One region of the Faunimonas sp. B44 genome, then DNA from elsewhere that is predicted to be linked to it. Evidence: riboswitches for the same ligand, from Rfam matches in the RefSeq annotation. Region 1 holds a riboswitch; each other region holds the start of a gene.
The links. Region 1 has a riboswitch for thiamine pyrophosphate ahead of ACUN0C_RS17395 (ABC transporter permease). Riboswitches for the same ligand answer to the same signal wherever they lie in the genome.

Region 1 (10,497 bases):
GGTGATCGTGACGCCCGAGAACCTGCGGATCGCCGACAACGCGACGCTCATCCTTTCACTGCACCAGCAACTCGACGCGATGCGCGAGAGTGCGGCGGCTCCCGAAGCGAAGATCGGAACGACCGGACGAGGCATCGGACCCGCCTACGAGGACAAGGTCGGGCGCCGTGCCATCCGGCTGATGGATCTCGCCGATCTCGGCGCGCTCCCGGCCAAGATCGACCGGCTGCTCGTGCACCACAACGCGCTGCGCCGGGGGCTGGAACAGCCGCAGGTGGACCCGCAGGCCATTTTCCACGAGCTCGCTTCCGCCGCCGATCGCCTGCTGCCCTTCATGGACACGACGTGGGACCTGCTCGACAGGTATCGCCGCGACGGCGCGCGCATCCTGTTCGAAGGCGCGCAGGGGGCGTTGCTCGACATCGACCACGGCACCTACCCGTTCGTGACATCCTCCAACACGGTGGCAGGCCAGGCGGCGACCGGATCGGGTCTCGGCCCGCACGCGCTCTCCTATGTGCTCGGAATTGCAAAGGCCTACACCACGCGCGTGGGGCAGGGGCCCTTCCCGACCGAGCAGCAGAACGAGGTGGGCGACTATCTCGGCGAGCGCGGTCGGGAGTTCGGGACCGTCACGGGGCGAAAGCGCCGCTGCGGCTGGTTCGACGCCGTGCTCGTGCGCCAGATGGTCCGGGTCTGCGGCATCGACGGCATAGCGCTGACGAAGCTCGACGTCCTCGACGGGCTGGAGCGGATCCGCATCTGCATCGGATACGAGCTCGACGGCAAGCGGCTCGACCGGCTGCCGGCAAGCCAGGCGGCACAGGCGGAGGTGGTGCCCGTCTACGAGGAAATGGAAGGCTGGGACGGGTCGACGGCCGGTGCGCGCAGCTGGGCCGACCTGCCGGCGCAGGCCGTCAAATACGTCCGCCATATCGAAGAGTTGATCGAGGCGCCCGTCGCTCTTCTGTCGACCAGCCCGGAACGGGACGACACGATTCTTGTTCGCGATCCATTTCAGGATTAGTCCCTGAGAGGGGCATCCGGAATCAGCACGGAAACGCCATGCCGGACTACACGTCCATCCTGAGGCGGTCTCTGGCCGCTCTGCCCGACCAGTCGCCGGAGACGCGGCAGGCGGTCTACGACCGGGCGCGGAGCGCCCTCGCGCGCCAGTTGAGCAACCTGGACCCGCCCCTGGCGCCGGAGCACGAGGAGGCTCAGCGCGCGCAGCTCGAACATTCGATCGAAGAGGTCGAGGCGGACTTTGCGGCTGTGCCGGGCGGGGAGCCTGCCGGAGACGTCGCGTACGCGGGCCGGCCTGCGCCGGCCGATCCGGCCGGAGCGCCGGCAGCCGCGCCGCATGTTCGCGAATCGACCGCCGCCGATGCGGAGCGGCGGCGGGGCGCGCCCGGCCAGGCCGTTCGTCCGCCAGTCGGGACGGCCACGGTCGCCGCCGCAGAGGGCACACCGGAAGCGGATGCTCGGAACGCGCCCATCGCGTCCGAACCGGCCGCTGAGGCTGCCGCTGACGGCGAACCTGAACAGGCAGCGGAGCGCTATCCGGAGCGTCACTCGCGTGCGCCTGCGATGATCATGGCGGTGCTGGTTGCGCTCGTCCTGATCGGCGCGGGCGTACTCGCCTATACGCAGCGCGATACGTTGGCCGCCCTGTTCGGATCCGAACAGCCTGCGACCGAGCTTGCGGAAGGGCCGGAGCCGGAGGCGGCGCCGGCAACCGGCGGCAAGAACAGCGAGCGGCTGATCAACGGCGGCGCCGGCGCCGCCGCACCGGCCGAAGGCGAGGCCGCCGATGCGCCGCCTGCCGCTGACCCCGCGCCTGAAGGGCAAGGGGAGGTTGCGCAGGTCGAGCCCGACCCCGCCGCGCCGCCCGAGCTCACGCCGGATCAGCCCGTGCCGATGCCGGACGACGGCGCGCCGGATACTACGCCGGTGCCCGCCGAACCGGAGGCGGAGGCGATCCCGGCACCTGCGCCGGAGACTGCGCCGGCGCCTGCCCCCGGCCAGAGCATCGTGGCGCAGCGCGCGATCTTCTACGAGCAGGGCGAGGGCGAGCAGTCCGGCCAGGCCGCGCAGGGCCAGACCACCTGGGAACAGGTCGACCGGCCCGACGGCCTGCCTGCGATCCGCGGCATCATGCGCATCCCCGATCGCGACGCGACCGTCACGCTGACCATCTCGAAGAACACGGACCAGGGCCTGCCGGCGAGCCACATGGTGGAGATCGCCTTCGAGGGCGACCTGTCGGAAACGGCGATCGAGCGGGTGCCGGCGCTGGTGCTGAAGCCGAACGAGCAGGCCCGCGGCCAGCCGCTCGCCGGCGCCGCGGTGCCGGTCACGGACACACTGTTCTGGATCGCGCTCTCCGACGAGGAGGAGCAGATCAACCGGAACGTGGCGCTGATGCGCGACGGCTCCTGGTTCGACATGCCGCTCCTCTTCACGGACGGCAAGCGTGCCCTGCTCACCTTCGAGAAGGGGATTGCCGGCGACCGCCTGTTCGAGACGGTCATGCGGGCCTGGGACTGATCTCGACGCAGGGTCGATCCCGCGCCAGGTCACTCCAGCGCGACGGCGTACTCGTCGACCGGGCGCGCCTCCTCGATCAGACCCCGCTCCGCGAGGAACGTGGCGAAGCGGGCGTAGCGCATCCGGTCGAGCGCTGCCGGGCTTCGCGAGAAGCGCGGCAGCGTGTCGGCATAGGCGCGCCGGTTGAGCTCGTCCCCGAGATCGGGATGGGCTCCGAGGAAGATCTCCAGCCCTTCCTCCGGATGGTTCGTGAGATAGAGGGTCGCCTGCTCGACCGCCTCGATGAACCGCTTCAGCCGATCGTCGCCGAGGCTGTCGCGATGGGCCACGTAGATCAGTTCGTCATACGCCGGGACGCCTGATTCCTCCGGGTAGAACGCGGTGCCCTCATGGCCCTCCAGCCGCAGCTGCGTCAGCTCGAAGTTGCGGAAAGCGCCGATCACCGCATCGACGCGCCCGGCGATGAGTGCGGGCGAGAGCGCGAAGTTCACGTTGACCAGCTTGACGTCCTGCATCCCGACGCCGGCTTCCGCGAGCATCGCCTCGAGCAGCACCTCCTCGAAACCGGCAACCGAATAGCCGATCGTCTTGTCCTTCAGGTCCGCGAGCGCCTTCACCGGCCCGTCGGCGAGCACGACGAGCGCGTTGAGCGGGGTGGCGACGAGCGTACCGATCCTGACGATCGGCAGGTCCTGCTCGCGCTGGAGATAGAGGTTCGGCTGGTAGGTGATTGCGATGTCACCCTGGCGCGCGGCGACGAGCCGGGGCGGCGCGCTCGGATCGGCCGGCGGAACGAGCTCGACGTCCAGTCCCCTGTCGGCGAAGTACCCCTTCTCGGCCGCGACGACGAGCGGGGCGTGATCGGGATTGACGAACCAGTCGAGCAGGACGGTCAGCCTGTCGGCCGCGCCCGCGTTCTGGATCGACGCGATGCCGGCGATGAGCGCGGCGGCGAGAATTCTCATTGCGGTGCTTCCTTCAGCGGTTGGAACCTTCCCCTGGCACCCAGGCGAGCTGCCGTCTCACCAGCCCGTCCACGGCGGCGCGAAGCAGGATCGCCATGACGGCGAGGAGAACGAGGGCGACGAAGACGCGATCGGTCTGCATGCGCGCGTTCGCCTGGAGCATGATGAAGCCGAGGCCGGCCGAGGCGCCGACCCATTCGCCGACGACGGCGCCGATCGGCGCAACGCCCGCCGCGATCCGCAGCCCGGACCCAAGCGCCGGCAGCGCTGCAGGAATCCGCAGCTTCCAGAGCGTCGCGATGCGCCCGGCGCCATTGAGGCGCGCGAGGTCGAGAAGATCGGGGTCGGTCCGGCGCAGTCCGTCCGCGAAGGCGGTCGCCACGGGGAAGAAGATGATGAGGCCCGCCATCGCGACCTTGGAGGCGAGGCCGAAGCCGAACCAGATGACGAGGAGCGGGGCGATCGCGAAGACCGGCAGCGCCTGGCTCACCACCAGCATCGGGCCGACCAGCCGTTCCAGCCGCGGCGACAGCGCGAGGAGAACGGCAGACGCGGCGCCGAGCCCGACCCCGATCGCCATCCCGGCCACGATCTCCCAGCCCGTCGTCGACGCGTGCGCCAAGAAATAGCCGGGCTCGGCCGCAAAGGCGGCCGCGATGCGGGACGGCGGCGGCAGGACGAAAGCGGGCACGGAGAGGAGGCGGACGGCAGCTTCCCACAGGAGCAGGAGCGCGGCGACCGCACCGATTCGCAGGCCCGTCTCGGCTGCTCTCCACACGTCCGCGCTCCATCGATGGCGAAGCGGACGCTTGATCCCGTCCCTTCGCCGGCATGACCCGGATCAGGTTCAAAGGGTTCGGCCGTCGGCCGTCTCAGCGCGGCGGAAGCCGCGCACCCCTCGGATGGAAGCGCAGTAGCGGGTTGGCCGGCCGAGGGCAAGGCGCAAGCGCATAGCGGGGTTTACAGGCCCCGCGGGCCGTGCTTACCGCACGCGGTGACACGCTTTTTCGCCTGGGCCTGGCACCAGCCCTATCTCCTCCTCACCGTCACCTCGCTGTTCTGGGCGGGGAACGCCGTGGTCGGCCGGTTTCTGGCCGGCTCGATTCCGCCGGCGACGCTTGCCGGCACGCGCTGGCTGGGAGCCTTCGTGCTGCTTCTGCCCCTCGCCGTGGGCCAGATCAGGCGGGATTGGCAGACGCTTCGGCATCACCTGCCGTATCTCGTGCTCGTCTCCTTCGCCGGCATTACCGTGTTCAACACGCTCCTCTATTGGAGCCTGCAGCACACGACCGCGATGAACGCGAGCCTGATGCAGTCGACGGCGCCGCTCCTCATCGGGGTCTGGACCTTCCTGCTCTTCCGCGACCGGCTCACCGGCAAGCAGATCGCCGGCATCCTGACGTCCCTCATGGGCGTGCTGGTCATCGTGACCGAAGGCGATCTCGGCCGCGTTCGGCATCTCGCGTTCAACGTGGGCGACGTCATGGTCGTCGCGGCCATGACCGTCTACGCGTTCTATTCGGCGCTCCTGAGGAAACGGCCGGTCGTCGGCGCACTCACCTTCGTCACGGTCACGATCGGGATCGGCTCGGTGCTGCTTTTCCCGTTTTCCCTGTACGAGGTCGTGGCGCAGGGCCGCACGGTCGTCATCACCCCCGCGTCCGCGCTGGCAGTCCTCTACGTGATCCTCTTTCCCTCGGTGGCGGCCTATTTGTTCTTCAATCGCGGCGTCGAACTGATCGGTGCGAACCGGGCCGGCCCATTCTTCCACCTGGTCCCGCTCTTCGGCACGGCCCTCGCAATCCTTCTCCTCGGCGAACGCCCGGCGCTCTTCCATGCGGTCGGAGCGGGGCTGATCCTTGCCGGCGTCTTCGTCGCGACGAAGAATCCGGCCAAGCCGAAGGCGCCCGCAGCGCCGGGACGCTGAGCGGCGGACCGAGGGAGGGGCGGCACCGTCTCCGTCTCGGAACCCTGACGCAGGCGGCGTGTTGATTCCGGGTTTGGAAGAGTGGGGGAATTCTCGTGCGCCCCACCGAATGCCAGTCGCGCGCGGCCGAGGAGGCGGCATGGGCGATCTCGTGACGGGCCGCCACGCGGCCGCCCGCGAGGCGGAAAACCTGGCCCGCGCGGTGAGGGAGGCCTCCAGGAGCCTGCCTGCGCCGGAGCGTAGCGACGAGTTCGGCGAGCAGTTCGATGCCTTCGGCGACGCCAGGGTCGTGCTCCTCGGGGAGGCGACGCACGGCACCTCGGAGTTCTACCGCGCCCGTGCGGCGATCACCCGCCGGCTGATCAGCAAGCACGGCTTCGACATCGTCGCCGTGGAGGCGGACTGGCCGGATGCGGCGCGGATCGACCGCTACGTCAGGCACCAATCCGCGCGGCCCTCCGGCGAGGAGGCGTTCACGCGCTTCCCGACCTGGATGTGGCGGAACGCCGAGGTGCGCGAGTTCGTGGACTGGCTCCGCCGGCACAATGACGGCAAGCCGGCCGGGGCGCGCGTCGAGTTTCGCGGCCTCGACGTCTACAGCCTCGGCGGGTCGATCGACGCGGTGATCGGCTACCTCGACGGCGTCGATCCGGAGGCGGCACGGCTCGCGCGCAAGCGCTACGGCTGCCTGACGCCTTGGCAGGCGGAGCCGGCGCATTACGGCCGCGACGTGCTCTATGGCCGGAAGGACACCTGCGAAGACGCGATCGTGAGCCAGCTCGAGGCGCTGCTCGCACGTCGCCTGGACTATGGCGCGCAGGACGGCGAAGACTTCTTCGACGCGGCCCAGAACGCGCGCATCGTGCGTGCCGCCGAGCAGTACTACCGGATCATGTACCGCGGCTCATCGGAGTCCTGGAACCTGCGCGACCGGCACATGTTCGAGACGCTGCGCCGGCTGCTGGCGCGCCGCGGAGCGGGCGCCAAGGCCGTGGTCTGGGCGCACAACTCCCACATCGGCAACGCCGCGGCGACGGCCATGGGCTGGCAGGGCGAGTTCAACATCGGCGAGCTCTGCCGCACGGCATTCGGCGAGGATGCGGCGCTCGTCGGCTTCGGCACCGACCGCGGCACGGTGGCGGCCGCTTCCGACTGGGGCGGACGAATGGAGATCATGCAGGTTCGCCCGGCGCGCGACGACAGCATCGAACGGGTGTTCCGCCAGGCCGGCGTCGCCCGCAGCCTCACGGACATGCGCGGGCAGGGGAGGCGGGCGCTCCGCGACAGCCTTGCCGAACCGCGGCTCGAGCGCGCGATCGGTGTGGTTTACCGCCCGGAGAGCGAGCGCACGAGCCACTATTTCGAGGCGGTCCTGCCGGAGCAGTTCGACGCGTTCGTGTGGTTCGAGGAAACGAAGGCCGTCACCCCGCTGCCCGGCCCGGCATCTCACGGCGTGCCCGATACCTATCCCTTCGGGCTCTGACCGGGCGACCGCGCTTCGCCGGCCGAGAGCCGCCGCGCCTCAGGCAGGAGAGGCGAGGAGTGCCGCCCGCCCCCTCTCGCGGTCCTTCACGGCCTTCACCATCGCCTTCTGGACCTTGTCGAAGGCCCGCACCTCGAGCTGGCGCACGCGCTCGCGGCTCACGTCGAACTCGTCGGAGAGCTGCTCGAGCGTCAGCGGATCCTCCGACAGGCGCCGCGCCTCAAAGATGCGCCGCTCGCGGTTGTCGAGGACGTCGAGCGCATCCTTCAGCATGGCCCGGCGCTGATCGAGCTCGTCCTCCTGGATGAGGCGCGCCTCCTGGCTCTCGCTGTCGTCGGTGAGCCAGTCCTGCCACTCGCCGCCGCTTTCCCCCTCGCCGGCGCGGATCGGCGCGTTGAGGGATGCGTCGCCGGAGAGGCGGCGGTTCATCGAGATCACCTCCTCCTCCGACACGTTGAGCTTCTCGGCGATCTGCTTCACCTGGTCCGGGCGCAGATCGCCCTCGTCGAGCGCCTGGATCTGGCTCTTCGCCTTCCTGAGATTGAAGAACAGGCGCTTCTGGTTGGCCGTGGTGCCCATCTTCACGAGGCTCCAGGACCGCAGGATATATTCCTGGATCGAGGCCCGGATCCACCACATCGCATAGGTCGCCAGCCTAAAGCCGCGGTCCGGATCGAAGCGCTTCACGGCCTGCATCAGACCGACGTTCCCCTCGGAAATGACCTCGCCGATCGGCAGGCCGTAGCCGCGGTATCCCATGGCGATCTTGGCGACCAGGCGCAAATGGCTGGTGACGAGGCGGTGCGCGGCATCGCGATCGCCATGCTCCGCGTATCGCTTCGCCAGCATGTACTCTTCCTGCGGCTCCAGCATCGGGAACTTGCGGATCTCGTCGAGATACCGCGAAAGCCCGCCTTCGCCAGACTGGAAAACCGGAATGCTGCCTTTGGCCATGATCAATCCCTGCCGTTTGCGGGGTCCGCCCGCACGCCCGGACCCCATCCAGTCCGGTGCAACCAATCCCTATAGGGCGATTTCCACCCGAGGCCGACTTACGTTTGTGTAATGAGCATGCCGCGGAGGCGCTCGATCAGGTCCGCCATGTCGGCCGGCGGCGAACTCGTGAAGTCCAGCACCGCGCCGGTCGCGGGATGCCGGAATGCGAGGCGCCGAGCGTGCAGCGCCTGACGTCTGAACGCACGGACCGCGGCTGCGATCCCTTCCGGGAGCGTTTCGGCCTTGGTCAGGAAGCCCGCGCCGTAGACGTGGTCGCCGACGAGCGGATGGCCGATATGCGCCATGTGAACGCGGATCTGGTGCGTGCGCCCTGTCTCCAGCCGGCAATGCAAGAGGCTTGCCACGCCGCCGCCATAGACCTCCGCGACCGTATAACGGGTGATCGCCGGGCGGCCGCCGGCCTTCACGACCGCCTGCTTCTGGCGGTTTCTCGGATCGCGGTCGAGCGCAGTCTCGACCGTGCCTGTTCGCCGCGCCGGAACGCCCCAGACCAACGCGACGTACTCCCGCTCCAGCGGCCCCGTTCGGCCATGATCGGCGAACTGCTCGGAAAGCGCCTGATGCGTCCGGTCGTTCTTGGCGACGACGAGCAGGCCGGAGGTGTCCTTGTCGAGCCGGTGGACGATGCCCGGGCGGCGCACCCCGCCGATGCCGGAGAGCGTTTCGCCGCAATGGTGGAGGAGGGCGTTGACGAGCGTTCCGGTCCAGTTGCCGGGCCCGGGATGGACCACCAGGCCGGCGGGCTTGTCGACCACGATCAGATCGTCATCCTCGTAGACGATTTCAAGCGGGATCGCCTCCGGCGCCGGCTCGGGCGCCTCCGGCTCCGGCAGGGCGACGCTCACCGTCTCGCCGCCGTTGACCCGGTAATTGGGGTCGACTACGGTCCGGCCGCCGACGTCGACCTGGCCCTCCTTAACGAGCGCCTTGTAGCGGCTGCGCGAGAGGCGCCCGCCGCGGCGGGCGAGAAACGCGTCGAGCCGCTCGCCCGCGTCTTCGGCCGCGACCGCGAGATCTTCCACATCGTCTTCCGACTGAGCCATGGCCGCCCACGATCCTGCCAAGTTCGACGAAGAGGAGCCGCCGCTCGACCCCGCCGCCGAGCGCGTGCGCCAGAAGCTCGCCCGCCTGCTGCTCGGCTCGCTCGGCGTCATGCTGCTCGGGCTTATCGCGGTGTTCGCGGCGATTGTCTACAAGATCGGAGGCGGCGACCGTGCTGCGGTCCCGCAGGAGAGCGCCGTCCTTTCGCCCGAGCAGGCGATCGCCGGCGAGGTCCGCCTGCCGGCCGGCGCCGAGATCCGCCACCTGGCGCTCGAGGGGCGCACCGCGCTCCTGCACGTGGTGGAGGCCGACGGGACGGCCGCCCTCGTGCTGCTCGACCTCGAGACGGGACGGGCCTTCGGCCGGCACGTTATCATCGGCGAATAGCGCGGGGAGCTCCCCTTGCTCCCGCCGGGCGTCGTCGCGAAAGTCGGATCATGCGAAGGGCAGCCGGACTCGCCGCCTTGCTGGATGCGGTTCCCGAGTTCGTGTGGCTCGGCCTAGGGACGGCGATCGTGATCGGCATCATCGTCGTCGCAGTGCGGCTGATGCGCTGAGGCAGGTAGTCGGGAGGGAAGGCTGCCGGGGTCGCCTCGCGGGACCGGGAGCCGGTGCCGCATTTCGGGTGCGAAGGCGGTCATATCCGGGCGACATGGTCACCTTCCTTGGAATGCTGCCGGCTTAGGCGGGGGTCTGCCTTCCCCGGCCGCGGTGAAGCGTCCGGCGGTGGGCCGCGGAGCACCTCTCAGAGATCCGCCAACGCTTCCTCGCATTCCGCCTGTGCCAGGCGCTCGGAGATGTCGGCGCGAGACGGTGCACTGGCCGCGGGCGACGGTTGGCCGAACGCCGATGCGGTCGGGTGCTCTCGAGTCTCGCAATGCGCGAGCAACACCCGCATTACGGTATCGACGGCCGCTTTGCTGACATTGCGGCGATCGGGCTCAAAGGACGTGCTCGGAGCCTGGGGGCCCGTCACGATCTCGAAGGCGGGGAAGTAGGTCACCCCTTCTTCGCTGGACGCCACTTCTCCCGCCGCTGCACGGAGAACGGCCTTGCTGTAGGTCGAGGCGAGGAGGACATGATCCGCGGTTGCTGTCGCGACGAGTGGGACTGGAGAAACGGTCAGGATGAGCCGCAAGCCTGGATTCAGCTTCCTTGCAGCCTTCAGGAAATCGACGAGATCCTGCCTGACCTCATCGAGCGTGAAATTGTGGAAGACATGCCGTTCGGGGTCGAATGCCCCGTTCACCGTACCCGGACAAGCCGGGTATACTGCGCCGTCTGTGGTCGTCATCCATGCCTCGGTGAGGCCCAAGGTGAAGACCATGACGTCCGCTGTTTCGAATGCTGTCCGGACCGCTCGCAGGTGTTGCGCCGTTAGCAGATCGAACTCGGCGTCGGTCTGCGCCGGATACCGTAGCCCAGGCCGGAACGGGTCAATGACCTTGCCCTGCCAGTGCCAGCGGTCCTCAGAAGGGCGGAACATGCCCAGACTGCGTTCCAGAAGCTGCCTA
Region 2 (10,497 bases), on a different contig from region 1:
ACGTTCGCCGCCGCGCCCTTGCGCAGCAGCCAGTAGAGCAGCGTGACCGCGCCGCAGGACAGCACGAGCGCGAGCCATGCGAGGCCGAGCAGCATCTCGCCCGACCAGTGGACGACGCGGGTCTCGAACATGAACGACAGGCCGAGGCAGAACACCGCCGAGGCGCCGTACTGGACGATGGTGGCGGTCACGATCGGCTGCTCGGCGCAGAAGCGCTTCTGGTACAGCGTGCCGATCGCGATCGCGAAGAGCGAGAGGATGCAGAGCGCCACGGCGACGGGCGTGCCGAGTCCGGCGGCGAGCTTCTGTTCCACGACGAGGACGACGCCGAGGGCGCCGAGCGCAAGGCCCGCCCATTTGACGAGCCCCACCCGCTCGCCGAGCACCGGACCTGCGAGGGCGGCCGTCACGATCGGCTGCACGCCGACGATGAGCGCGCTGACGCCGGCCTCGAGCCCGAGCCGGATCGCCGCGAACACGCCGCCGAGATAGATCGCCTGGATCAGCAGCCCGGCGACGGCGACATGGCCGAAGGCGCGGAGGCCCTTCGGCCAGGCGGAGCGCATGGCGAGCGCAATGGCGAAAAGGACCGTTCCGGCGAGGACGAACCGCATGACGAGCAGGGTCATCGGTTCCGCATAGGGCATTGTCATGCGGGCGCCGATGAAGCCCGTCGCCCAGAGCACGACGAAGACGCCCGGCGCGACGAGTGCGACCAGGCGGGCAAGGCGGGTGTCAGACATCGGGAAGGGCCGCGCCGGCGAGGAGGACGGTCTCCACCTGGAGGTCGCGATCGAGCCGCACGAGGTCGGCGCGCGCACCCGCCGCGATGCGGCCGAGATCGGGGCGGCCGACATGGTCTGCGGGACGCGTGCTCGCCATCGCGATGGCCGTCTCGAGCGGCAGGCCGGTCGCGACGAGGTTCCGCAAGGCCCGGTCCATCGTCAGCACGCTGCCGGCGAGCGTGGCGCCGTCCTGCATCAGCGCCCGCTCCCCGCGCTTCTCCACCGAATGCGAGCCGAGGCGATAGGTCCCGTCCGGCATGCCGGCCGCCGAGATCGCGTCGGTGACGGCATAGAGCTGCGGCACGCAGCGGGCCGCCGCGCGGATCATGGCGGGCGCGACGTGATGCAGATCGGGGATGATCTCCGCGCTCTGCCCGAAGGCGAGAGCGGCGGCCGCGCATCCGGGGTCCCGGTGGTCGAGCCCCGACATGGCGTTGAAGAGATGCGTGAAGCCCGAAGCGCCGGCGGCGAGCGCCTTCTCCGCCTCTTCCGCGCCGGCAAGGCTGTGCCCGATCTGCACCCGGCAGCCGAGGCCGGCGAGCGCCGCAATGAGCTCGCCTGCGCCCGGAAGTTCCGGCGCGAGCGTGGCCACGACGAGCGGGCACAGCGCCGACCAGGCGCGCGCGAGCACGGGATCCGGCGGTATTGCGAAGGGCGGCTGCGCCCCGAGCTTGTCCGGATTGATGAAGGGGCCTTCGAGATGCGCGCCGAGGACGAGCGCCTCCCCGGTGGCAGGCGCGCGCCGCACCGACTCGATGCCGGCGAGCGCCGCCTCGATGTCGGCGCGCGGCGCCGTGACCGTCGTCGGCGCGAGCGCCGTCGTGCCGTGGCAGGCGTGGAAGCGGGCCATGCGGCGCACCGCATCCTCGCCCTCCATGGCGTCGGCGCCGTCGCCGCCATGAACATGGAGGTCGACGAAGCCCGGGACGACATAGGGCGGCCCCGGGGTCTCGGCCGGGGCGAGGCGCCTTCCCTCGATCGCCGCAATGCGGTCGCCCGCCACGACGATCTCGCCGTCCACCCAGCCGCCCGCGACGCGGATAGAACCCCGGAGGCTCGTCATGCCCGGCGCTCCGGCGGCGCCCGGCCCGTCGCGACGAGGAACGCGCCGTGCATGGCGTCTCCGGCCGGGGGATCGAAGGCTCGCCCGAGAAGCGCCTCCATCCGGCTGCGAAGAAGGTCCGCGACCGATCCGACCGCGAAGACCGGGGTCCCCTCGCCGAGCCCGAGGCAGCGCACGAGCGCGGCGCCATGACCGGCGGCGCGGTCGAGGATCGCTCCGGCCGCCTCGTCGCCGGCCGACGCCGCCTCCGCCACGAGCGGCGTCAGCGAGGCGAGCGGCCCCTGCCCGGCCTGGCTCAGCCAGGCGAGGATCGCCGCATCCTCGCCTCCGAGTTGGGAGGCGATCCTGGCGGCGAGCGCGCTTCCCGCCGACGCGCCGTCTCGCGCCGCGAGCGCATGCTGCACCGCCTCGCGCCCGATCCAGGCGCCCGAGCCGCGGTCGCCGCCGATCCAGCCCCAGCCGTCGCGCTGCACCGACACCCCATCGGCACGCAGCGCATGGGCGACCGCGCCGGTTCCCATCACGACGAGCCCGGCGGGACGCCCCTCGCCGGCGCCGACCAGGGCCGCATAGCCGTCGCTCATGACGATCCGCCCGGCGAAGCGCGGCAGCGCGGCGAAGAGCCGCTCGCGCGAGGCGGCAAGGCCGAGCCCGGCGGCGCCGATGGCGAGCTCGGCGCCCGCTTCGGCGCCGCCTCCGAGCCCCGCAGCCGCAGCCGCCATCCGCCACAGGTCCGAGACGCTCGCCGCGGCGCGGGCAGCGTCGGTCGTCGCATTGCAGGGGCCGCCCTGGGCCGCGGCAAGGACCGTCCCGTCGCGCCGGACGAGGCGCGCGCGCGACCGGGTGCCGCCGCCGTCGACGCAGAGGATGAGCCGCTCCATGGCCGCCTCTCTGGCCGAAACCCGGGGGCCGCGCAAGGCGGCGTCAGCCGGCGCCGACCGCCTTCAGGACGGCCTTCGTCAGCGACTGCTTCTGCCCGAAGTAACCCGGCCAGGGGTCGCCGCGCTCGAGGAGCCGGGCGGGCAGCGTCCTGACGTCGAACGCAGAGCCGCGCTCGATCGTCTCCAGCTCCTCCCAGGTGACGGGAGCCGCGACCGGGGCGCCTTCCCGGGCGCGCGTGGAATAGGGCCCGATCGCGGTCGAGCCGCGCTCGTTGCGAAGGTAATCGACGAAGATCCGGCCCTTGCGCCTCGCCTTCGACATGTTGGCGACGAAGCGGTCCGGCTCCTCGTCGGCCATCGCCTGCGCCACGCCCTTGCAGAAGGCCTTCGTCTCGGTCCAGCCGGCGCGGCGGACGAGCGGGACCACGACGTGGACGCCCTTGCCGCCGGAGAGCATCGGGTAGCTCGTCAAGCCGATCTTCGTGAGGCGGTCGCGCAGGTCGAACGACGCGCGGCGGACGTCCTGGAAATCGAGTCCCTCGTCCGGGTCGAGGTCGAAGACGAGCCGCTCGGGCTTCTCGAGCTGGTCGATCCGCGAGCCCCAGACGTGGAACTCCAGCACGCCCATCTGCACGCCGGCGACGAGGCCCGCGAGGTCGTCGACGTAGAAATACTGCTCCGTCTCGCCCGAATTCTCGGTGATCATGACGTGGCGCATCGCGTCGGGGAAGCCGCCGGTGTCGTGCTTTTGGAAGAAGCACTTGCGGCTGCGCCCCTGCGGGCAGCGGACGAGGCTGAGCGGCCGGCCGCCGACGAAACGCAGCATCTCGGCGGACACGGCCTCGTAATAGTCGAGGAGGTCGGCCTTGGTCAGGCCCTGGTTCGGAAAGAGCACCTTGTGCGGGCTCGTCACCCGGATGCCGGCGCGCGTCGAGTCCTCGCCCTCGTCGCTCGACTTCCCAGGCGCTTGCGCAGGCGTCTCGATCACGACCTCGCGCGGCGGCTTGTCCTCCCTGAGCCCCTGGAACGAGGGATGGCGCAGGATGCCGTCGCTGGTGAACTCGGTATAGGCGATCTCGGCGACGAGCTCGGGCCGCACCCAGCGCGCGCTCCGTCTGATCTCGCGCGGCACCTCGGCGAAGGGCGACCGAGGTTCGGCGCGGTCGGCGAGCTTCTTGCCGAGCGCCTCCAGGTCGTCCGCGTTGAAGCCGGTGCCGACGCGGCCGGCATAGACGAGCCTGCCGTCCTGCCACGTGCCCACGATGAGCGAGCGGAATGCCTGCCGCTTGTCGGACGGCATCCAGCCGCCGATCACGAATTCCTGCCGCCGAGTACACTTGGTCTTCAGCCAGGAGCGCGTGCGCTGGCCGCGATAGGGTGCATCCGCCTTCTTCGAGACGATGCCCTCGTGGCCGGCGGCGCAGAGCTGGCCGAGCACCGCCTGCCCTTCCCCGCGCACATGCTCGCTGTAATGGATCGGCGCCTCCTTCGGGATGCCCTCGAGCAGCGTCCGCAGGCGCTGCTTTCGCTCCACGAGCGGTTTGGCGCAGAGATCCTCCCCGGCCTCGACGAGGAGATCGAAGGCGAAGAAGGCGATCGGCCCGCTTTCCTTCAGCGCCGCCTGCAGCGTGGAGAAATCGGTACGCCCGTCCGGCGCGAATGCGACGATCTCGCCGTCGACGAGGGCGCCGCTCAGGCCGAGCGTCGCGAAGGCGCGCGCCACCGGGCGGAAGCGGTCGGTCCAGTCGAGCCCGTTGCGGGTGTAGCAGCGCACCTCGGCACCGTCGGCCGCGACGAGCGCGCGGTAGCCGTCGTATTTCAGCTCGTGCAGCCAGTCACCCCCGTCCGGCGGCTCGGATACGAGCGTCGCGAGCTCGGGCGGGCGGAACGGCGGCAGCCCGACCGGCTTGCGCTTGCGCGCGCGCCGGACGGGAGGCGCCTTCGCCTCGGGCTGCTCATTCCTGTCGGAGTGCCAGACGGCGGAATCGCCGGTGGCGATCTCGTCCATGCTGCGCCCCGTCGTGACGCTGGTGACGTGCTCGGAGAGGAGCGGATCGGCCTCATCGGCGGTCTCGTCGCGCTCCTTGATGAGGAGCCAGTTCTCGCGCTTCTCGCCCGCGCGCGGCCTGAGGCGGATGAGCGCCCAGCCGCCCTTCAGCCGCTCTCCGTGAAGGTTGAAGTGGAGCTTGCCCTCGGCGAGGCCTTCCCGGGGATCGTGGAGCGGCTCCCAGGTGCCGCGGTCCCACAGCATGACCGTGCCGCCGCCATACTCGCCCTTCGGGATGGTGCCTTCGAAGCCGCCATATTCGAGCGGGTGGTCCTCGGTGCGGACCGCCAGCCGCTTCTCCGACGGGTCGAGGCTCGGGCCTTTGGTGACGGCCCAGCTCTTGAGGACGCCGTCGAGCTCGAGCCGGAAGTCGTAATGGAGCCGGGTCGCGGCGTGCTTCTGCACGACGAAGCTGAAGCCCTCGCCGGCCTTCACCTCGCCCTTCGGCTCGGCGGTGCGCGCGAAGTCGCGCTTGCGGTTGTACTCGATCAGCGCCTCGGACGTCTTCGCGCGCGCCATGCGTCAGGCCGACTTGCGCGCCTTCTCGGTCGCGCCGGCCGCGGCAGACCGGCTGCGCGCGGGGGTCTTCTTCGGCTCGTCCGAGGACTTCGAGGCCGCGCCCTTGGCCGGCGCGCTCTTGGCCGTGCCCTTGGGACGGCTGCCCGCCTTGGCGGCCGGGGCCGCAGCGCCGCCCTTCCCGCCGGAGGCGCCAGCCCCTTCGAGGCTCTGCTTCAGCGCGGCCATCAGGTCGATGACGTTGCCGCCGGTCCGGACCGGCTCGGCATCCGGCACCGCCGCCCGCTTGCCGCCCTTGCTCTTCAGGCGCTCGTCGATGAGGGCGCGCAGCGCCTTGGTGTAGTTGTCCTTGAAGGCCGCGGCGTCGAAAGGCGCCGTCTTCCTGTCGATCAGCTGCCGGGCGACCGCGAGGAGATCCTCGTCCGCCCGTTCGCCGCTGATGCCGGAGAAGAAGCTGTCGGACTTCCGGATCTCCTCCTCGTAGTGGAGCGTCTCGAGCAGGAGCCCGGTGCCGCACGGCTTGAGCGCGGCGAGGTACTCCTTGCCGCGCAGCGCCAGCTGGCCGATCCCGACCTTCTCGGATTCCCGCAAGGCGTCGCGGACGACGCGGAAGGCGTCCTCCGCCAGCTCGTCCTGCGGCACGACGAAATAGGGCTTGTCGAAATAGAGCGGCTCGATCTCGCAGGCGCCGACGAACTGCGTCAGCTCCAGCGTCTTGCGCGTCTCCAGCCTGACGTCGTCGATGTCGTCTTCGGTGAGGAGGACGTACTGCCCCTTCTCGTATTCGAAGCCCTTGAGGATCTCGCCGGTGTCGACGGGACCGATCCCCGGCACCACCTTCTCGTATTTCACCGGCTTGCCGCTCGGCTCGTGGATCTGGCGGAACGCGATCTTCGCGGTCGATTTCGTGGCGGTGTAGAGCTCGACGGGAATGGAGACGAGCGAGAGGCGGATGTGGCCTTTCCAGATCGGCCGGGCGGCGGGCATCGGTTACTCACGTGCAAGGCTGAACGATGATGCTAACGCGCGCCCGCCGCAGCCGTTCCGATGCCGGCTATAGTTCCGCCGTGCGCGGCGATGCGCGAACCGCAGCCCCGGTCGCGCATTTCGGGCATGGCGGCGCTCGCGCCGCGGACAGGGCGAGGCTCGCATGCAGGGGCGCCGCGGCGACATCCGGATCGGCATTTCCGGCTGGACCTACCGGCCCTGGCGCGGCGTGTTCTACCCGCCCGGCCTGCCGCAGAAGCAGGAGCTCGCCTTCGCCGCCCGCACCTTCAACTCGATCGAGATCAACGGCACCTTCTACGGCCTCCAGAAACCCGACTGCTTCGCGCGCTGGGCGGCGGAGACGCCGGACGATTTCGTCTTCTCGCTCAAGGGGCCCCGCTTCATCACGCATGTGAAGCGGCTGCTCGAAGCCGAAGCCCCGCTTGCGAATTTCCTCGCCTCCGGCGTCCTCAGTCTCGGGCACAAGCTCGGGCCGCTGCTCTGGCAGCTGTCGCCGAACTTCGGCTACGACCGGGAGCGGATCGAGAGCTTCCTGCGCCTCCTGCCGCGCGACACGAGCGAGGCGGAGGCCTTCGCGCGGCAGCATCACGATCATCGCGTCGCGGGCCGGACGTGGCTGGAGCCGGCGCCGACCCGGCCGCTCCGGCATGCGCTGGAGATCCGCCATGCCGACTTCGCGAGCGAGGACTTCATAGCCCTCCTCAGGGTGCAGGGCGTCGCGCTCGTCGTCTCCGACGCGGTGACCTGGCCGCGGCTCATGGATGTCACGGCCGACTTCGTCTACTGCCGGCTGCACGGCTCCGAGGTCCTCTATGCGAGCGGCTATGACGGGCCGGCGCTCGACCTCTGGGCGGAGCGGGCGATCGCCTGGGCGGAGGGCGGCGAAGTCCCGACCAACGAACGCGCCAGCGCTTCGCCGCCAACCGGCCTGCCCAGCCGGGACGTCTACGTCTATTTCGACAACGACGCGAAGGTGCGGGCCCCGTTCGACGCCAAGGGCCTGATGGAGCGGGTCGGGGTCGCGCCGCGTGCGGTGCTGCGGGTGGAAACAGGACCCGGCCGGAGCCTCAGTCGATCCTGACGCGAGCGGCGAGCGTCGGCCGGTCGATCGCATAGAGCGCGTCGAGGAGAAGCATCTGCAGCGAGCCGGGCCCCGCCGCCTTCTCGGCTGCCATCTCGCCGGCCACGCCGAGCACGGCGAGCGCGTGCAACGTCGCCGCGAACGGGTCGCGGACTGCAGCCAGGAAGGCGCCGACGAGCGCGGTCGCGGTGCAGCCGAGCCCCGTCACGCGCGCCATCATGGCGTGGCCGTTGTGGACCGCTCGGCGCTCGTGTCCGAAGATCACGTAGTCGCTCCGCCCCGTCACCGCGACGACCGCATGCGTCGCTTCGGTGAGCAGGGCGGCGGCGGGGAGGCTCTCCTCCGCTTCCAGCGTGGCGTCCACGCCCTTCGTCACGCCGGCGAGGCCGGCGAGGACCTGCACTTCCGACGCATTGCCGCGAATCACGTCAGGGTTGAGCGCGCTCAGCCCCGCGGCAGTGGTGTCGCGGTAGGCCGTCGCCCCCACGCCGGCCGGATCGAGGACCCAGGGCTTGCCGGCGGCGGTCGCCTTTCGGGCGGCGAGCCGCATCGCGGCGGTCCAGGGCGGCGACAGCGTGCCGATATTGACGACGACCGCTCCCGTGGCGGCGACGAGATCCTCGATCTCCTCGCAGGCATGCGCCATGATCGGCGAAGCGCCGAGCGCCAGCAGGGCGTTGGCCGTGTTGTTCATGACCACGAAGTTGGTGATATTCAGGACCAGCGGTCGCTGCGACCGCACCTGACGAACGGAATCCCAGATGGCGTCGATCATCGCGGCAGTCCTTACGCTGGTATGGCCCAGATCAAGTTCACGGGTGTCATCTCAGCCCGCCCGCCGGCGAGCACCCCGCGCCGGGGAGAAGGCTATCTGCAGCGGATACCATGTCAACCTCTACGTGTGTCGGGGTTGGTCGGCCTGCGCAATGGTCGCAGGCGCCGCGTTTCTCGCCGCGAGCGCAGAGGCTCAGCCCTCGGGAAGCCCGCCAGCAGACGTCGCGAACCCGCCCGGACTGCCTGCGATCGGGAAGTGGATGATCGATCCGCAGGGCACGCCCGCCCACTGGCTGGGGGAGATCTACGACGGGAAGGCGCTGCGGGAACCCATCAACGTCGTCATCGTCGACCGCGCGGCGAAATCGGCGGACGACGCCAAGACGCGCCTGATCGGCGCCGCGGCTCTCGCCGGCTATCCGCTTCGCGAGGGTCACTCGGCAGGCTACCGCGCCTGGATCGGGGACGCCTATCACGGCCAGATCCCGACGGAGCGGGACCATGCCTTCTCCAACGAGCCCTTCATCGTCGACAACAATCACGGCCGCATCTTCGGTCCGTTCCCGGCCGGCGGGGCGTTCGTCTTCACCGCCGCCTTCAGCCGCGAGAACGTCGATCCGATCGCCTGGCCCGCCCACCGCTTCGCCTCCTTCGTGCGGGCAAGGGACGATTTCGCGGCCAGGCTCGCCGCCACGGACTTCTATCGCGGCGGCGATCCGGTCCCGCTGGAGAACGCGATCCTCGACGATCCGGCGGTGATGACCGGCGATCACGACGGAATGGCCGCACTCCTCGATTCGGAATGAACGGCAGGCCAGCCGGTCCAACGGTCGCATTGCCGTACGCTGCGGGATCATCGTAGAAAGAAGCATAGCCCCTGCATCTTTCGATCGCCATGACCACGATCCCGATTGCCCCCGCGCCGACTTCGCCCGAGCCGAGACACGAGGCCCTCGACGAGGACCTGATCGCGCGCGTGGTCCACACCTTCTACGGCCGGGTGCGGGCGGACGAACGGCTCGGCCCCATCTTCGCCGCCGGGATCGGCGACCGCTGGGACGATCACCTGCCGAAGATGTGCGCCTTCTGGTCCTCCGTCATGATGCAGACCGGCCGCTACAAGGGCCGCCCGGTGCCCGCCCATGCCAGGCTCGAGGGCGTCACGCCGCGCGATTTCGCGCTCTGGCTCGGCCTCTTCAAGCGCACCGTGGACGAGCTCTGCCCGCCGGCCGTCGCGGACAGCTTCATGGAGAAGGCGGTGCGGATCGCGCAGAGCCTGCAGCTCGCAATGTTCTTCGATCCGGCCGACATCGCGCCGGCCCGTCCGGTCGCCGGCGGAGGCCGGTAGGGCGGCGCGCCGCTCGAACCGTCAGGCGACCTTCTTCGCGCCGCCGGAGGATGCGGCCTCGCCCGTTCCGTCGCTGAGCGCCGCGGCCACGGCGTCGTCGACGCGCTCCAGCCAGACGAATTCCAGCTTCGCCCGGGCCTGTTCAGGTATCTCCTCGTAGTCGCGCCGGTTGCGGGCGGGCAGCATGACCCGTGTCAGCCCCGCGCGTGCCGCCGCGACCACCTTCTCCTTGATGCCGCCGACGGGAAGCACGAGGCCGCGCAGGCTGATCTCCCCGGTCATCGCCGTGTCGCTCCGCACCGTGCGCCCGGAGAGGAGCGAGGCCAGCGCCGTGAACATGGCGACGCCCGCGCTCGGCCCGTCCTTGGGCGTCGCCCCGGCCGGCACGTGGATGTGGATGTCGCTGTCGGCGAAGAGCTTCGGGTCGACCCCGAACGATTCGGCGCGGCTCTTCACCAGGCTGAGCGCGGCCTGGGCGCTCTCCCGCATCACCTCGCCGAGCTGGCCGGTGAGGATCAGCCGCCCGCTGCCGGGTATCCGCGTCGCCTCGATGAACAGGATGTCGCCGCCGACCGGCGTCCAGGCGAGGCCGGTGGCGACGCCGGGAACGCTCGTCCGCATCGCCACCTCGTTTTCGAAGCGGAGCGGCCCGAGCACGGCCGCCAGGTCGTCCGCGCCGATGCGGACGGCGGCAGCGCTCCCCTCCGCGATGCGGACGGCGGCATGGCGGAGCGCCTTGCCGATCTCGCGCTCGAGATTCCGGACCCCGGCCTCGCGCGTATAGTGCTGGACGATCGCCCTCAGCGCCTCCTCGTCGATCTCCGCCTGCGCGGCCGCGAGCCCGTTCGCCTCGAGCTGCCGGGGGACGAGGTAGCGCCGGGCGATCTGCATCTTCTCGTCGTCGGTGTAGCCGGCGAGGCTGATCACCTCCATTCGGTCGCGCAGCGGCCCCGGAATGGTGTCGAGCATGTTCGCCGTCGCGATGAAGACGACG
Region 3 (10,497 bases), on a different contig from region 1:
GGCCGGGGCAAGCCCGATCAGGTAGCGCCCGCCGAAGCGCAGCGTGCCGGTCGGCCGCTCGCCGAAGCCGGCGACGGCGTGGAGGAGCGTGGTCTTGCCGCCGCCCGAGGGGCCGATCAGCGCGCAGAGCGCGCCGGCCGGGACCAGGAGGTCGTAGCGGGCGCTGAACTCCGGATAGTCGAGCCTCAGATCAGCGATTTCAAGCAAGCGCGTCCCCGGACCAGCGTTGCGCGGCAAGAAAGATCGCGAGCACGAGCGAGGCAAGGAGGAGCGACACGGAGGCCGCCGCCTCCATGCGGTAGGCGCCCATCAGCTGGTGGAGGAGGAGCGGCAGCGTCAGGAGATTGCCCGAGCCGAAGAAGGCGGCGACGCCGAGATCGCCGAGCGAGAGCGCGCTCGATATGCCGAGCGCGACGAGGAACGGCCGGCGCAGCAGCGGCCAGTCGACGATCCTGATGCGCGCGGCGCCGGCGATGCCGAGGCTGTCGGCGAGGCGGCCGTAGCGCTCGGCCGAGAGCGCGAGCGGCGGCTCGACCTGGCGGAGCGCGAAGGGCAGCGCCATCAGGGCGTTCACGAGGACGATGAGCGGCAGCGCGAAGGCGAACGGGTTCACGACCGGCCGGAGCGCCACGAACAGCCCGGCCGAGAGGGCGACCGGCGGGATGGCGAGCGCGGCGAGGCCGACGAGGCCGATCGCGTCGGCGGCCCGGTCGCCGCGCGCACCGCCGCGCAGCCTGCGGGCAAGATCGGCGAGCGCGACGGCGAAGAGCGTCGCGAGCAGCCCGGCCGGCACGGCGATCGCGACGCTGGTGACGAGCGCGAGCGCCGTCTCCCCCGGCGCGAGGCTCGAGAGACCTGCGACTCCCGAGACGAGGATCGCGGCGAGCGGCGGCAGGACGAGCGCCGCCCCGAGCGCGAGCACGAGCCCGTCCAGGGCCTTGAGCGCCGGGATGCCGGTATCCGGCCGCTCGGCGGGGAGCGCCGCGCCCGGCATTTCCGGCGGCCGGCGCGCCGCCGCGAGCACCGGCACCGCGATGGCGAGGCAGATCGCGATCTGGATCGCGGCGAGCAGCCCGGCGCGCCCGAGATCGGCCTCGAAGCGCACCGCCTCGTAGATCGCCACCTCCAGCGTGGAGGCGCGCGGGCCGCCGCCGAGCGCCAGGACGATGGCGAAGCTCGTGAAGCAGAGCAGGAAGATCAGGAGCCCGAGCGCCGGCGCCTCCCGGAAGAGGACCGGCCGGTCGACGATCCTGAACACGGCCCCGGCCGGCATGCCGAGCTGGGCGGCGAGTCGCCAGTGCTCGGCGGGCACCGCCGAGAGGCTGCCGAGGAAGATGCGGGCCGCGAGCGGGGCGTTGAAGAAGACGTGCGCGACGAGGATGCCGGGCAAGCCGTAGAGCCACGACCCGTACTCGAAGCCGAGGAAGCGCGCGGCCGTGCCTGCCCAGCCGGAGCGGCCGAGCACCGCCACGATGCCGAAGACGGCGACGATCGCCGGCAGCACGGTGGCGAGGTTGAGCGCCGCCACGAAGAGGTCGCGGCCCGGGAAGCGGGCCCGGCGCGCGAGCGCCAGCGCGAGCGCCGCGCCGAGAAGCAGCGACAGCACTGTCGAGAGCGCCGCCTGGCCGACGCTGAAGGCGAGGACGCGGCCGACATAGCGCCAGGGCAGGTCCGCGCTCTCCGGGCCCGCGGCCGCGGCGAGCCCGCCGAGCGCCGCCGCGACGATCCCGAAGACGAGGACGAGGACGACGACGCCCGGCAGCCGGCCCATGGCGCGCCTAGCGGCTCATCGCGTCGAGCCATTCGTCGACGAAGGGGCGGCGATGCTCGCGGACCTCTTCCGGCGTCATCAGCAGGGATTTCTCCGGCGCGGGGAGGTCGGCGAAGGAGGCCGGCAGCCCGCCCTCCGGCTCGACCGCCGGATACATCCAGTTGCCCTCGGGGATCGCCGACTGGAACGGGTTGGAGAGCATGAAGCGGAGGAAGCCGCGGGCGAGATCCGGGTTCTTCGACGCGGCGGTCGCGGCGGCGACCTCGACCTGCATGTAGTGCCCTTCGGGGAAGATCGCCGCCCGGTACTTCGTCTCGTTCTCCGCGCCGATGTGGTAGGCGGGCGAGGTCGAATAGCTCAGCACCATGTCAGCCTCCCCCTTCAGGAACAGGCCGTAGGCCTCCGACCAGCCCTTGGTCACGGTGACGATCCGCGGCGCGAGCTTCCGCCAGACGCCGGCGGCCTCCTCGCCGTAGAGCGAGCGGACCCACAGGAGCAGGCCGAGCCCCGGCGCGGAAGTGCGCGGGTCCTGGACGACGAGCGTCGGGCCGTCCTCGGCCTCCACGAGGTCGCGGAAGCTCGCGGGCGGGGCGGCGAGCCTGGTGGAATCGTAGACGAAGGCGTGCCAGCCCCAGTCGAACGGCACGAAGGTGTCGTCGCTCCACGGAACCGGCAGGTCGAGCGCGGCGAGGTCGACCTCGTGGGGCGCGAAGAGGCCGGTCGCGCGCGCTTCCGCGACGAGGTTCTGGTCGAGCCCGAGCACGACGTCTGCGCGGGTGCCGGACCCTTCGAGCTTCAGCCGGGACAGGAGCGTGCCGGCGTCGTCGCTCGCCACCCAGTCCAGCGTGCAGCCGCACTCCGCCTCGAAGCGCTCCTTGATCGTGGCGCCCGGCCCGTATTTCCCGGCGAACGAGGTGTAGGTGTAGACGGTCAGGCGCGGCTTCGCCTGCGCCGCAGCCTGGCCTGCGCCGAGCGCGAGTGCGGCCATCGCCGCGCTGGCCAGCCGCAGCCAGCCGATTCCCCGGAAAACCTTCATGACGCTGCTCCTCGCCTGCGCGTGGTCCCGGGTCGGGCGCGGCAGGGTGCGGGGCGGGAGCCGTCGGCTCTCGGCATCTCATCCCTCCGCCGGCATGACCCGGATCAGGTTCGACGGGTTGGCTCATGCCTCTCAGCCCGGACGGGCACCCCGCGAGACGGCGCGCACGCTAGTGCGGGCGGGGCGAAGGCGCAAGCGCTCGTCCGGCCGGGCGATTGTCGCCGACGCGCCGCCGTCGTAGGCAATGGGGAGGTGGAGCGGGGGGAGCAGATCGTGGCGGTGTCACTCCTGATCGGGGGCGCGCTCGTGGTCGCGACGATCGTGATCCATTACGAGGTGCTGCGGCTCATATCCGTGGCGCTTCCCCAAATGAGGCTCCCGCTCCGCCTGCGCATCCTCGTCGTGGTGCTCGGCTGCTTCGCGGCGCATACCATCGAGGTCTGGGCCTACGCCGCCGGCTACCTCCTGCTCGACCGCGTCGGCCTCGGATCGCTCCACGGCAACCTGGAGCTCCATTTCGCCGACTACCTCTATTTCTCGGTGACGTCCTATTCGACCCTCGGCTTCGGCGACATCTACCCGGCCGGCGCGCTCCGCCTCATCTCGGGCATCGAGGCGCTGAACGGCCTGTTCCTCATCGGCTGGTCGACCTCCTTCACCTATCTCGCCATGGAGCGCCTGTGGCCGCTCCACACCCGGGCGCGGAGCCACACAGACCGGCGCGAGTAGAACCCTCCGCCGGGAGCGGCGGCGGCAGCTCTCGATCCCGTTTGACCATCGCGCCGCGGGCTGCCATTCGACGGCGGTCAGACGGATCGTGGATGGCCGACGTAATCTTTCACGAAATGGCGTGGCTGCTGCTCGGCGCCGCAGCCATCGGGATGCTCGGGGCGGCGCTCCGCCAGCCGGTGATCGTCAGCTTCATCGCCGTCGGGCTGCTGGCGGCCGCGCTCTTCGACAACAGCGCCGAGACCGCAGGCCAGATCCGCTTCCTCGCCGAGCTCGGCGTGGCGCTCCTGCTCTTCCTGGTCGGCCTGAAGCTCGACTTCCGCCTGGTCAGGACGCTCGGCCCGGTGTCGCTCGCGACCGGGCTCGGGCAGGTCCTCTTCACCTCGGTGATCGGGTTCGGCATCGGGCTCGCGCTCGGCCTCGACGCCGTCACCAGCCTCTACGTCGCGGTCGCGCTCACCTTCTCCTCCACGATCATCATCGTGAAGCTGCTCAGCGACAAGCGCGAGCTCGAGACGCTGCACGGCCGCATCGCGCTCGGCTTCCTGATCGTGCAGGACATCGTAGTCGTGATCACGATGGTGGTCCTCTCCACTCTCGGGATCGGCGAGGGCGAACATGGCGGCGCCGGCTCGCTCTGGCAGGTCCTCGCCGCGCTCGTCGCCGCGATCGTCGTCCTGATCCTGTTCGTGCGCTACGCGGCGGACGGTTTGATGGGCCGGCTCGCACGCACGCCGGAACTGCTCGTCATCTTCGCGATCGGCTGGGCGGCCGCCGCGGCCGCGCTCGGCGACACGGTCGGGCTCGGCAAGGAGATCGGCGGGCTCATTGCGGGCGTGTCGCTCGGCTCGACGCCCTATCGCGACATGATCTCCGCCCGGCTCGCCGGGCTCCGGGAATTCCTGCTCCTCTTCTTCTTCGTCTCGATCGGCGCGTCCTTCGACCTCTCCGGCCTCGGGCAGGATCTCGGGCGGGCGATCGTCTTCTCGCTGTTCGTGCTGATCGGGAACCCGCTGATCGTCATGGTGATCATGTCGGCGATGGGGTACCGGCTCCGCACCGGGTTCCTGGCCGGTCTGACGGTCGCGCAGATTTCCGAGTTCTCGCTCATCTTCATGGCGATGGGTCTCAGCCTCGGCCATGTCGAGCCGTCCGCCGTCGGCCTCGTCACCCTGGTCGGCCTGGTGACGATCGCGATCTCCGTCTACATGATCACCTATTCGCACCAGCTCTACGAACTCGCCGAACCGCTGCTGCGGCCGTTCGACTTCCGGCGCACGCGGCACGGCGCCGCCGACGAGCCCGAGCAGCCCGAGATCGACGTCATCCTGTTCGGGCTCGGCCGGTTCGGCGGGCAGCTCCTGAAGCGCCTGACCGACGCCGGGCTCAGGGTGCTCGCGGTCGATCTCGACCCGCAGGCCGTGCGGGCCTGGTCGGCGCACGGGTACCAGGTCCGCTACGGCGACGTCACGGAGCCGGAGTTCTGGAACGACCTCCCGCTGTCGAAGGCGCGATGGATCGTGCTGGCGATCCCCTACGGCACGATCCTCCTGACGGAGACGGATGCCCGCAGCGGCCTGCTCAGCGCGATCCGGAGCCACCGCTTCTCCGGCCGCGTGGCGATCACCGCTCGCGACGATGCCGAGGCGAGCCGGCTCGACGAAGGCGGCGTGGACCTCGTGCTGCATCCCTTCGACGACGCGGCCGCCTCAGCCGCCAAGCAGATCCTCGACATCGACGAAGCCGCAATTCCGCCCGCAGCGAAGAAACCGGAGGTTCTCGCGTCATGAAGACGATCGTGGTGGCCACGGATTTCTCGCAGCGCGGCGAACTCGCCGTGGCCCGCGCGCGCGTGCTGGCCGAGACGACCGGCGCCGACCTTCTCCTCGTGCACGCGATCGACGACGACCTGCCGACCGACATCCTCCACAACAGGAAGGCCGAGGCCGAGCGCCACCTCGCGGCGGAATGCGCCAGGATCGGAGACGGCACGGCCGTCGCCAGGCGGGTCGTGACGGGCGACGTCTACTGGGCGATCGATTCCGCGGCCAAGGCGGCCGGCGCCGACCTCGTCGTCGCCGGCGACCACCGCAGGAACTTCTGGCGAGACACCTTTCGCGACACGACGGTGGAGCGGTTCGTGCGGTTCAGCGAGGTGCCGGTCCTGATCGCCCGGCAGCCGGCGAGCGAGCCGTACCGCCACGCCCTCCTCGGCGTGGAAAGCTTCGAGCCGGCCGACCTCGCCCCTCTCTTCGCCGCCGTCGCGGCGATCGCACCGCGCCGGCTCACCGCGCTGCACGCCTTCACCACGATCGCGGCCGGAATGATGGTCTATGCCGGCGTCGACCGGCAGGAGATCGACGCCCACCGGAGAGAGGCGGCCGCGACTGCGCGATCCCGTCTCCAGGCTGCGCTCCGGCGGACCGACGCCGCCGCCGGCGCGCTGCCCCGCGTGCTGGAAGGCGAGCCGGCGGAGGCGCTGCAGAAGGTCGCCTCGGAGGAGGGCTGCGACCTCGTCGCCGTCGCCACCCATGCGCGCCGGGGCCTGGTCCGCGGCCTGCTCGGCAGCGTCAGCTCCGAGCTGATCCGGCACGGCACGACCGACCTCCTGGTGCTGCCCCGCATCGCGACCGACACGCCCGACACGCCCGCCACGACGTAGCAGGCGCCGGGGCCGGCCCTCCGCCCAAAGTCGAATCCAGCCACATCTTCCGCGGTGCTAGGATCGCGGCGCTCGAATTGCGCCCTGCGCGATTCGCGAGAAGGGGCACAAGCCCGAGTCTGGTGGAGGCAACGCCGCTCTTTCGGCGGCATTGGGGAGGGCATCGAACGATGTCTCATGATGGCGCCTATTGGGCCAAGACGAAGAGCCTGATGATCACCACGCTGGTGATCTGGTTCTTCTTCAGCTTTGTAATTCACTTCTTCGTACGGTCGCTGAACGAGATCGTGATCCTCGGGTTCCCGCTCGGCTTCTACATGGCCGCGCAGGGCTCCCTCATCGTCTTCGTGATCCTGATCTTCTGGTTCGCGCGGCGGCAGGACTCCATCGACCGCGAATTCGGCGTGGCCGAGGAATAGGGGGGCACGATGTCTGCACGCACAAGCGGCGGTGATTTCACCAGCAATCTCGGCAAGATCTACGCCGTCTACACCGGCGGGTTCTTCGGCTTCGTAGTCCTGCTCGCGATCCTCGAGCAGGTCGGGGTGCCGAACCGCATCATCGGCTACCTGTTCGTCTTCTTCACGCTCGCGGTCTATGCCGGCATCGGCGTGCTCTCCCGCACGATGCAGGTGTCCGAGTACTACGTCGCCGGGCGCAAGGTGCCGGCGATCTACAACGGCATGGCGACCGGTGCGGACTGGATGTCCGCGGCCTCCTTCATCGGCATGGCCGGCACGCTCTACGCCCTCGGCTATGACGGCCTCGCCTACGTGCTCGGCTGGACCGGCGGCTACGTGCTCGTCGCCGTGCTCGTCGCGCCCTACCTGCGCAAGTTCGGCGCCTACACGGTCCCCGACTTCCTGGCGGCGCGCTACGGCGGCAACGTGGCGCGCTTCATCGGCATCATCGTGCTCCTGTTCTGCTCCTTCACCTACGTGGTGGCGCAGATCTACGGCACCGGCATCATCGCCTCGCGCTTCCTCGGCATCAGCTTCGAGGTCGCCGTCTATGTCGGCCTGCTCGGCATCCTGCTGTGCTCGATGCTCGGCGGCATGCGGGCGGTGACCTGGACGCAGGTGGCGCAGTACATCGTGCTGATCGTGGCCTACCTCATCCCGGTGGTGCTGCTCTCGGCGCAGAAGTACGGCCTGCCGATCCCGCAGCTCACCTACGGCCAGGCGCTGCAGGAGATCACCGCGCTCGAGCAGCAGATGGTCCAGAACGGGCTCGCCCAGTCCGTGAAGCCGCACATCGCGCCCTTCACGAACATGGATCCGTTCAACTACTTCGCGCTGATCCTCTGCCTGATGGTCGGCACGGCCTCGCTGCCGCACGTCCTGATGCGCTACTTCACCACCCCCTCGGTGCGTGAAGCGCGGAAGTCGGTCGGCTGGTCGCTGCTCTTCATCTTCCTGCTCTACTTCACGGCCCCGGCCTATGCGGCCTTCGCCAAGCTGGAAGTCTACCAGAACGTCATCGGCGCCTCGATGGACGCGCTGCCGGCGTGGATCTACACCTACGGCAATCTCGGCCTGGTGCAGGTCTGCGGCGTCGACGCGACCACGCTCGAGGCGATCCGTGCGGCCTGCCTGTCGGTCGGCAGCGCGGACAACATCCTCGGCCTCGCCGACCTCAAGATCAACAACGACGTGATCGTCATCTCCACCCCGGAGATCGCCGGCCTGCCGTATGTGATCGCGGGTCTCGTGGCGGCGGGCGGCCTCGCCGCGGCGCTGTCGACGGCCGACGGGCTGCTTCTGGCCATCGCCAACGCGCTCAGCCACGACGTCTACTACAAGATGGTCGATCCCGAGGCGCCGACCCGGCGGCGGCTGATCGTCGCCCGCGTCCTGCTGGCGGTCGTGGCCGTGATTGCCGCCTGGGTGGCATCGACGAAGCCGGCCGACATCCTGTCGATGGTGGCGTGGGCGTTCTCGCTGGCTGCGGCGGGCAACTTCCCGGCGCTCGTCCTCGGCATCTGGTGGAAGCGCACCACGACGGCCGGCGCGATCGCGGGCATGCTCGTGGGCTTCGGATCGACGCTCTTCTACCTCGTGATGACGAAGTACGGCGGCATGGCGCTCTGGCCGATCCCGGGCGTCACCGGCGGCATCCAGAACATCTCCGCCGCCATCATCGGCCTGCCGCTCGGCGTCCTCACGATGATCGTGGTCTCGCTGATGACCCCTGCCCCCTCCAAGGAGATGCAGGACTTCATCGACGAGATCCGGCGGCCGCGCGGCAAGGTCCTGATGACCGAAAAGGCCGCCTGAGCCGAAACCGACAAACCTCCAGGGCGGGGCTTCGGCCCCGCCTTTTTCTTTGGGCGGAAGGCCGCTATGCCGGACCGGCGGGAGAACGGGGCGATGGGAGAGGGCGCTTGAGCGACGCGGTCCAGTTCGGCGAGTTCTGGGTCTACCACCTGACGAACTACGTGCTCGCGGCGCTGATGTACTCGCTGCTCGCTCGGTTCGTGCTCTCGTTCGTGTTCGAGCCGGGCTCCACGAACTACATCTTCCGCTTCTTCGTGCGCATCACGAACCCGATCGCGCGCGCCGTCGCCTTCTTCACGCCGCGCGCGGTGCCGCCGCTGCTGGTGATCCTCCTCGCCGCGGTCTGGATGCTGATGCTGCGCTTCACCCTCTATGTCGGCCTCGCCGGCGCCGGCCTCGCGCCGGGCCTGACCGGGTGAGGCCGATGAGCGGCAATCCCTTCCTCACCCTCATCGTCGCGCTCGCGATCCTGAACGGGCTGTTCTCGCCGTTCTTCACGCTGACGGCGCGCATCGTCATCACCGTACTCGCTCCGGCGCTCCTGATCGCCGGCCCGACGCTCGTCGCCTTTTTCACCTCGCTCCTCGCCGCAACCATGACGCTCATCCTGTCCGGCGTCCCGGCAGCGCTCTTCGAGCGCGCGACCGGCCGGAAGGAGACGGACGCCACGTCCTACGCGGTCTGGCTCGTCACGGCGCTGGTGCTCGCCTTCCCAACCTTCGCGCGCATCGCGGCCATGATCCTTCAATGACCATCGCGCCGGACGGCCGCGCGTCGCACCGCCCGCCCGGAACGGAACCCGCCCCGCGTCATTAGCCCGCCGAACGCTGTGCTGACGACGTGAGACCATCATGGAAGAATTGCGAAGCCTGGCCTACCTGTCGATCGGCCGCGCCGTGTCGCTCTGCTTCTTCGGGCTCGGCCTCGTGATCCTGAGCCTCAGCTACGACCCGGTGTGGGCGCTGAAGATCGGCGGGACGGGATCCATCCTGCTCTGCCTGTTCCTGCTGCAGCGCGCCGACCGCGCCGGCCGGATCGACCCGCGCACGACGGAAGTCTGGACGATGCTCGCGGCCGAGCGCCGCCCGCACCACGAGGACGGCTACCGCATGCTGACGGAGATCCTGCTCGAGACCTATCTCCGCTTCGCGCGCTGGTCGGCCGGCGTCGCGGCGCTCTTCTTCGGGACGGCGCTCGCGCTCTCGATCGTGCTCTGAGGGCCTCGTCGCCCGATGCGCGCCGCGCAGGCCTTGCGGAGGGGGCCTTGCGGAGCGGAGCACGCTGACCGTACTCTTTCCGCCTCGGGCGGAGACGACCCGTGGAGCGGCTGCGGAACCTAGCGTTTCAGAGCATCGGGCGTGCGGTCGGCTTCGCAGGCCTCGCCATCTTCGTGATGATGGCCGGGCTCTCCTACGACCCGCTGCTGGCGCTCCGCTCCGGCGGCATCCTGGTCCTGATCCTCCTCATCATCCTGCTCCTGCGCGCCCGCGCCAGCGCGGCCGGCGATCACACGCGCACCGAGCTCTGGCTCTATCTCGACAAGAGCGAACGGCCGGCCGAGCCCTACGCGCGCTGGGTGATCTCCACCGTGCTGCGCGAGGCCTATCTGCGCTTCGCCCGCTGGACGGCGGCGGTGGCCGCCGTGCTCTGGTCGTCCGCGCTGCTCCTCTCGCTCCTCCGGCTCGGCCCGGCCAGCTGAGGCGTCATCGCCCGACGAAGACGAAGTCGACGCGCCGCCGGTGCGGCCGGTCGCGGTGCTCGACGAGGTAGAGGCCCTGCCAGTTGCCGAGGCCGAGCCGACCGCCGCGGACGGGCACGGCGAGCGAGGCGCCGGTCAGCATGGCGCGGACATGGGCCGGCATGTCGTCCGGCCCCTCCGCGCGGTGGCGCCAGGGATGGTCGCGCGGAGCGAGCCGGTCGAGCGCCGTCGCGAGGTCGCCGAGCACGTCCGGATCGGCATTCTCCTGGATCGCGAGCGACGCCGAGGTGTGCCGCACGAAGACGGTGAGAAGCCCCTCGGAGG

Region 2: linked by a shared signal. The riboswitch ahead of thiM (hydroxyethylthiazole kinase) and the one ahead of ACUN0C_RS17395 (ABC transporter permease) in region 1 are both predicted to bind thiamine pyrophosphate.
Region 3: linked by a shared signal. The riboswitch ahead of thiB (thiamine ABC transporter substrate binding subunit) and the one ahead of ACUN0C_RS17395 (ABC transporter permease) in region 1 are both predicted to bind thiamine pyrophosphate.

Annotation. Positions count from the first base shown of each region.
Region 1 is NZ_JBQYEX010000014.1:61,120-71,616, forward strand. It holds gene ACUN0C_RS17380 (adenylosuccinate synthase) at 1-1,027, shown strand, start outside; gene ACUN0C_RS17385 (hypothetical protein) at 1,066-2,550, shown strand; gene ACUN0C_RS17390 (ABC transporter substrate-binding protein) at 2,580-3,515, opposite strand; gene ACUN0C_RS17395 (ABC transporter permease) at 3,529-4,293, opposite strand; TPP riboswitch at 4,317-4,424, opposite strand; gene ACUN0C_RS17400 (DMT family transporter) at 4,510-5,442, shown strand; gene ACUN0C_RS17405 (erythromycin esterase family protein) at 5,582-6,925, shown strand; gene rpoH (RNA polymerase sigma factor RpoH) at 6,965-7,879, opposite strand; gene ACUN0C_RS17415 (RluA family pseudouridine synthase) at 7,978-8,985, opposite strand; gene ACUN0C_RS17420 (fimbrial protein) at 8,984-9,370, shown strand; gene ACUN0C_RS17425 (GSCFA domain-containing protein) at 9,729-10,497, opposite strand, start outside.
Region 2 is NZ_JBQYEX010000007.1:14,445-24,941, forward strand. It holds gene ACUN0C_RS13375 (DMT family transporter) at 1-743, opposite strand, end outside; gene ACUN0C_RS13380 (N-acetylglucosamine-6-phosphate deacetylase) at 736-1,848, opposite strand; gene ACUN0C_RS13385 (BadF/BadG/BcrA/BcrD ATPase family protein) at 1,845-2,729, opposite strand; gene ligD (DNA ligase D) at 2,773-5,295, opposite strand; gene ku (non-homologous end joining protein Ku) at 5,299-6,279, opposite strand; gene ACUN0C_RS13400 (DUF72 domain-containing protein) at 6,443-7,381, shown strand; gene thiM (hydroxyethylthiazole kinase) at 7,368-8,156, opposite strand; TPP riboswitch at 8,147-8,244, opposite strand; gene ACUN0C_RS13410 (hypothetical protein) at 8,416-8,961, shown strand; gene ACUN0C_RS13415 (group III truncated hemoglobin) at 9,051-9,503, shown strand; gene lon (endopeptidase La) at 9,525-10,497, opposite strand, start outside.
Region 3 is NZ_JBQYEX010000001.1:124,907-135,403, reverse strand. It holds gene ACUN0C_RS00665 (thiamine ABC transporter ATP-binding protein) at 1-207, opposite strand, end outside; gene ACUN0C_RS00660 (thiamine/thiamine pyrophosphate ABC transporter permease ThiP) at 200-1,771, opposite strand; gene thiB (thiamine ABC transporter substrate binding subunit) at 1,779-2,807, opposite strand; TPP riboswitch at 2,872-2,970, opposite strand; gene ACUN0C_RS00650 (potassium channel family protein) at 3,081-3,536, shown strand; gene ACUN0C_RS00645 (cation:proton antiporter) at 3,629-5,326, shown strand; gene ACUN0C_RS00640 (universal stress protein) at 5,323-6,198, shown strand; gene ACUN0C_RS00635 (DUF4212 domain-containing protein) at 6,369-6,617, shown strand; gene ACUN0C_RS00630 (sodium:solute symporter family protein) at 6,627-8,474, shown strand; gene ACUN0C_RS00625 (hypothetical protein) at 8,582-8,893, shown strand; gene ACUN0C_RS00620 (hypothetical protein) at 8,899-9,225, shown strand; gene ACUN0C_RS00615 (hypothetical protein) at 9,326-9,691, shown strand; gene ACUN0C_RS00610 (hypothetical protein) at 9,793-10,173, shown strand; gene ACUN0C_RS00605 (secondary thiamine-phosphate synthase enzyme YjbQ) at 10,178-10,497, opposite strand, start outside.